3 regions of the Cytobacillus sp. FSL R7-0680 genome follow, and region 3 is predicted to be linked to each of the others. Evidence: predicted binding sites of a transcription regulator. Region 3 holds the regulator's gene; each other region holds the start of a gene.

Region 1 (2,281 bases), 980 kb from region 3:
TCGACGGTATAGCCGAGCTTGCGCTTGTTAAAGCCGTTTTGATCAAATAAACTAAGCTGATACTCGTGATCATCGGTTATTTGTCCAAGAGAAATAGTAATCTTCCGAACCGTTTTGCCGTTATAATGTTCATCTAATAAAGCTAAACAAACATGATAAATGGTCATTGTTACATTTGTCGGCTCCTCCATTGTCCGAGAACGATAAAATCCACCACCAAACTCATCCTTGCTATATCCAAGCCCAAAATGAACGGTTCTTCCAGCCTTACGATGTGTGCGCGCCCTTCTTGCAACCTCCTCACACATCTCTAAAACAACATGCTTGATTTCTTCTCTATCAGTATAATCTCGAAGCAAGATTTGACTTTTCCCAAAGCTAATTTGACCTTGTAAAATCGGAGCACCGATTTCTGACAAATCTATTCCCCATGCGTGATAATATAGCTGATTGCCCATAATACCAAACTTTTTTTCTAGTGTAGTTAGATTAAAATGGGCAAGCTGACCAACCGTGAAAATGCCCATACTGTTCAAATTTTTCTCCATTCTACTGCCTATACCCCACATTTGACTTAATGGAGAAATCGGCCAAAGCTTTTCTTCTATCTGCTCATAAGTCCACTCAGCAATACCAGCCTTCTTTGCTTCTAAATCAAGACAAAGCTTTGCCATTAACATATTAGGACCAATTCCAACAGATGAAGGTAGTTGAAATTCCCTTTCGATATCATCTTTTATCTTTTGGGCAATCGTATAGGCGTCACCCCATATATGTTCTGTTCCGTCAATACGAATAAAACTTTCATCGACACTATAAGTGTGCACAGCCTCTTTTGGTACATAGCGATGAAATACACGTGTAATTTCCATAGAGACACGTAAATACGTAGCCATCTTTGGCTCTTCAATAATAATGCGCGGGTCATTGGGTACTTCAAATAGCCGCGACCCTGTTTTTATGCCAAATTCTTTCTTCATTCTCGGTGAAGCAGCAAGAATGACACTACCTTTACGATCATGATTTCCCGCCACTACAAGATAGCATTCCATTGGATCTAATCCCCGTATAACAGCTGAACAACTGGCATAGAAGCTCTTCATATCTATACATAAAATTTGTTGTTTTGGCATTACACTATAATCAACCATTAGATTGCCTCTTCTCACTATAAAATAAGAACTTATGTTCCGTTTATTTATACCCATAATATTAACCGAATATACGTTCTCTTTCAATGGAAATTTTACGACGAATTTCTTATATTCGACTGCCTAGACAAAAGCTGGGATTAAATAAGAATAGCTCTATCATTAGATGAGATGGACTATGGGTAAAACAAACTCTTGTACAGCAGAAGGCTGCTCCTTCCATTATTCTATGTATAAATATTCGACATATTATGATATTTTACCTAAATCTATAATCAAAAAAAGTCCCAGCTTTTCCTCTTTTATTTGACATGCCTGTTATTTAACGGGAATGTTTAATGGATAGTCGAAAAAATCAGTGTTGCTCCGCTTCTTTGGCGGTTTGTACGAGCAAATCTCTTTTGTAACCAAAATAAGACACAAAAAAAACATGAACAAATTGTTCATGTTCCTGTTTTCTAAAGATTCCTAGCGAGTAAATGGGACCCAACCTTCTGCAGCTAGGATCACTTCCCATAATCCGTTCGGAATGTCATATTTATCTCTTTCTTTTAAATTCAGGGCATATTCTATTTTCTCAAGACGATCTTCTTGAATATATGCAGCCCATCTTGGTGAAATGAGCAATTCTCTACCTATAGCAATAAGCGGTATATTTCGTTCTCTAACAGCTAATGCATCATCAGGTGAATTCACTTTTCCAACGGCCATCAACGGAACGCGTCCGTTAATTACTTCATTCACCAGCTCAATTCTTGTGCGCTCTGTATCCGCCCCGCGGTGAGGAGTAGATAGTGCATGCATAAGGGAAATGTGCAAATAATCGAATGGAAGATTTGATAAGGCATCCACTAGTTGAAAGGTTTCAGTCATTGTTAAACCAGGTGTCGACGGCTCTTCAGGTGAGAAGCGATAACCGAAAATAAATGGTCTCTTTGCATGCTTATCAATCGCTTTTTGGCAAGCTTCCGCAACAGCCAATGGAAACTTCATCCGATTTTCTACGGATCCACCCCATTCATCCGTACGGTTATTCGTATAAGGGGAATAAAACTGCTGTACTAAATACCCGTTTGCACCATGAATTTCTACTCCATCAAAACCTGCTTCAATTGCTCTTCTCGTTGCTT
Region 2 (2,281 bases), 200 kb from region 3:
GCCAGTGTAACGGTAAAACCTGCTTTTTTTCCTAGCGTTCGGAAAGTGTTTGTCCCACCAAGATTACCACTACCATGCTCACGAATATCAATGCCATAAAACACTTTACCAATGATTAATCCAGATGGAATGGAACCAATTAAATAAGCAATAAGAAAAACGATGATTACTTCAAATGTCATAAACTCTCCCCCACGGAATAAAAATACAGTTCTTATATTGTACCACGTAAATAAGTGAATGTACTATGTTGCTTTTAAAATATCTTTTCAATTGCAAAGATTACCCTAGTATGAAACGAATGTTAAATAGATATATGATTAAAATTAGTAGAAAAGAACTTTTTTGTTAAGTGGATTACGTGATATTTAGCGAAAAGGAAAGCTTTATAAAAAAGATGAAGCTGTATGTCAGAAAGAACAGCATTGCGATCTATTCGCATTTATACTTTAATTCAGATAAAATAGTGTAGAGTTCAAAATAAGAGGTGAATGTATTGAGTATAGAAAACCCATCAAGAACTGAAATCGGAAAGATGTTAAAACAAGCAAAGAGGATTGCCGTCGTAGGTTTAAGTGATAAACCTAATCGTACATCCTATATGGTAAGTGAAGCCATGCAAAAAAGTGGTTACGAAATCATCCCTGTTAATCCCAAAGTTAAGGAAGTATTAGGTGTAAAAGCGGTTGCATCATTAGCTGAAATAGAAGGCAAAGTGGATATTGTTAATGTCTTTAGACGTTCGGAATATTTGCCAAGTCTTGCGAGTGAATTTCAAAATATTGATTGTCCCATTTTTTGGACTCAGCTAGGTGTTGTAGATGAAGACGTATTTCAGCAGTTAAGTGATGCTGGTTATACCGTGATCATGGATCGATGCATTAAAGTAGAGCATGCGCTAACAAAATAACATTTGTAGCATGGGATCATGACATTGATTTCATGCTTTTTCTTTCATATGCGGTTTAGACGTATAAATATGATATAATGATTAGAACGTTTGTTCTTATTCGCCTCTTGCAACAGTATATACATGACCTTAATGCATGTTACAATGGGGAACATATATGCATACGACTCGCATGATAAGAAGGAATATAGTGAATAAGAATGGAATAATAAACCGATATCTATTGTAGAGAGGTGCATAAAGGCGCGGTTATGATATAATCAAACTCTATTGCCGACTCGGATTGATAGACAATAGATGGTTTTTGAAGAGATGAAAGGGGAATGCTTGTGGCAAAAAATCAGGAAGTATTTGACTATAATGATGATGCCATACAAGTACTTGAGGGATTAGAAGCTGTTAGAAAACGTCCCGGAATGTACATTGGAAGTACGGATGCAAGAGGGCTACACCATCTTGTATACGAAATAGTCGATAACGCTGTAGATGAAGCACTTGCAGGTTTCGGCGATCATATCATTGTCAAAATACATAAAGACAATTCAATTAGTGTTCAAGATAAAGGTCGAGGAATGCCGACCGGAATGCACAAGATGGGCAAACCTACAACCGAAGTCATATTGACTGTGTTGCACGCTGGAGGAAAGTTTGGCCAAGGTGGATACAAAACAAGTGGTGGACTTCATGGTGTAGGTGCTTCAGTTGTTAACGCCTTATCACAATGGTTAGTCGTTAAAATTAAACGCGATGGAATTGTTTATGAACAGCGGTTTGAAAACGGCGGAAAGCCAGTAACCACGCTTGAGAAGGTTGGTAAAACGAATCAAGTAGGGACAACGATCCACTTTAAACCAGATTCGACAATTTTCTCAACAACTACATATAATTTTGAAGTGCTAAGTGAACGATTACGTGAATCCGCTTTTCTCTTAAAAGGGATGAAAATCGAGATAACGGATGAACGTCATGATCTTAAAGAGATTTATCATTATGAAAATGGGATTGAAGCATTTGTTCAGTACCTAAATGAAGAAAAAGATACGCTCCATCCAGTAGTTAGTTTTGAAGGGGAGCATAATGGTATTGAAGTTGATTTTGCCTTCCAATTTAATGATGGTTTTTCAGAAAATGTCCTTTCTTTTGTCAATAATGTTCGTACGAAAGATGGAGGGACACATGAAGCTGGAGCTAAAACAGCGATGACTAGGGTGTTCAATGAATATGCCCGTAAAGTTCAGCTTCTAAAAGAGAAAGATAAGAACTTAGAAGGAACTGATTTACGAGAAGGTTTTGCGGCGATTGTCTCAGTACGTGTACCCGAAGAACTGTTACAATTTGAAGGACAAACAAAGGGCAAGCTCGGAACAAGCG
Region 3 (2,281 bases):
TCTTTTTATTTTTACATTATGTAGTTTTCTTTGATACTCTTCAACCATGCTAACAATTTGTAATACCATAGAATCAGAATCTGAAAGTTGCAATTCTCCATTATGGGCAATTGTATAAATCTTCCCATTTTCTTTAAGTATACAATGTAAGATGGCAATTTTAGCATTTCCTCTTCCAATCCTGGTTTCATCTTGAATAAGAACAGCCTCTGCTTGATTTTGTTTAAGTAACTCCAATAATTGCAACACACCAATTCTTTCTAAATCATAGCCACTTGCTTTCTCACGTATGACTTCAACTACATTCATATCCTTCATTCTCGCTAAATGTAAAAGTTCTTCTTCTTGTCTAGCAAGAGACGTTTCCTGGGTATCCTTCGTCGTACTCACCCTGCAATATATAATTACATTCATTCTCTTTCATTCCTTTAGTCTTCTAATATCACACTAGCTAAATTTGTTTCAGATATTATTTCACCATTTGTAATGGGAAGATATACCGTATCACCAGGATGTATTTTACCTAAATGTATATGATTAAATTCTTCTACCCAAGCAACAAAGTCTTTAGAAGACATATTATGGGCATCTTTAAACTCCTCCGCTATTTTCCATAAAGAATCTCCTTGTTTTACTTCAACTTTTACATATTCCTCCTGATTTGCATTACCAGTGTTCAAAAATAATAAGAAAACCATACCGAAACTAAAAGCGATAAGAATAATAGCATAACTATAAGAATTCCACAATTGTTTTATCATTAATTGCCACCCCTGAATAGAATATATGTTCGATTTAATAATTTTAGTATAATGCGAACATTTGTTTCTGTCAATAAGAAAATTCGAACTTATGTTTGTATCTATTTACTACTGATGGTATAATAATCTTAATGAAATTGACGAAGGTGCGTGATAGCGTGAAATTATCTAAGAGGCAGCAAGATATATTGAATTTTATAAAAGATGAAGTAAAACAAAAAGGTTATCCACCTTCCGTTAGGGAAATAGGTGAAGCTGTTGGACTTGCTTCAAGTTCAACCGTACATGGCCATCTAGCCAGACTAGAGAGTAAAGGTCTTATTCGTCGAGATCCGACAAAACCCCGTGCCATTGAGGTATTAAATCTAGAAGAGAGCAACCCAATACCTAAAGTGCAAACGGTGAACGTACCTATTATCGGTAAGGTTACTGCTGGTCACCCCATTACTGCGATTGAGAATGTTGAGGAATATTTCCCTTTACCTGAAAGAATGGCTCCGAGTGATGAAAATATCTTCATGCTTGAAATTATGGGAGAAAGTATGATTGAAGCTGGCATATTAGATGGTGATTATGTCATAGTCAAGCAGCAACAAACAGCAAATAATGGAGAAATCGTGGTTGCTATGACAGAAGATGATGAGGCCACCGTTAAGCGATTCTTTAAAGAGAAGAACTTTATCCGCTTGCAACCAGAAAACCCTACTATGGAGCCGATTATCTTGCACAATGTATCTATTTTAGGCAAAGTTATTGGTGTTTATCGTCAAATACATTAAAAAAGAGTGTCATTATTGACACTCCTTTTTAATAGTTTGCAATTATCTTTATATGTTACTCATACAATTATAAAATTTGAAAAATTCAGTAAAATAGAATCATTACATCGAGACAAAAATATATTATAATGAAATTTACACCAAGAATCAACCTAAGGTCGCAAAAAAATCTCGGCTTTAGGAGTGTGAAGGAAAAATGTTAATGAACATTCTCTTCGCTGCGTTGATTGGTGGAATTGTCGGTGTTGCAGGACATTTGCAGAGATTAGGCAAACTAGTCAAGCCACGGATGACGAAAAAATTCATTTATTTAGGGTTCTTAGAAGACATCTTACTAGGAGGACTGGCGGCCGTATTTGTCATTGTGACAACAACACCGGATTCCCCCACTGCTGTTTTCATCATCTCTCTCGTATCTGGTATGGGAGGTGAGGGTATCTTAAAATTATTAGATACCCTAAAAGTAAAAGATCAAGAATAAAATTTTATTCCGTTCTTATGAACGGTTTTTTGTTGTATATAACAAGAACAGATTTTATTTAGACAACTTCGCTTTTTACCTACTATTCTAGCGCTAGAAATACCCGCTTAAACAGTTCTATTTCACCTTTATGGAAGGGACATAACACATTTTCGTTTAACGTTTTGTGTTGCTTCTTAAATTGTAATATGTATGTCTTACACAGCCCATAGAACCACTCTCCTGAAGTACTGTTCATCCATTCAATACGAGCTAATGTT

Evidence for each region. The regulator LexA, encoded in region 3, represses DNA repair genes until DNA is damaged. The targets are predictions, from matches to a motif close to CGAACATATGTTCG.
Region 1: the regulator LexA is predicted to act here: its motif matches at 1,218-1,231, upstream of MKY26_RS09535 (Y-family DNA polymerase).
Region 2: the regulator LexA is predicted to act here: its motif matches at 994-1,007, upstream of parE (DNA topoisomerase IV subunit B).

Annotation. Positions count from the first base shown of each region.
Region 1 is NZ_JBBPAO010000001.1:1,916,963-1,919,243, forward strand. Features, by position in the region: gene MKY26_RS09535 (Y-family DNA polymerase) at 1-1,151, opposite strand, end outside; gene MKY26_RS09540 (NADH-dependent flavin oxidoreductase) at 1,620-2,281, opposite strand, start outside.
Region 2 is NZ_JBBPAO010000001.1:1,132,127-1,134,407, forward strand. Features, by position in the region: gene plsY (glycerol-3-phosphate 1-O-acyltransferase PlsY) at 1-182, opposite strand, end outside; gene MKY26_RS05770 (CoA-binding protein) at 497-910, shown strand; gene parE (DNA topoisomerase IV subunit B) at 1,240-2,281, shown strand, end outside.
Region 3 is NZ_JBBPAO010000001.1:934,941-937,221, reverse strand. Features, by position in the region: gene MKY26_RS04790 (YneB family resolvase-like protein) at 1-414, opposite strand, end outside; gene yneA (cell division suppressor protein YneA) at 429-761, opposite strand; gene lexA (transcriptional repressor LexA) at 893-1,540, shown strand; gene MKY26_RS04775 (DUF4257 domain-containing protein) at 1,737-2,021, shown strand.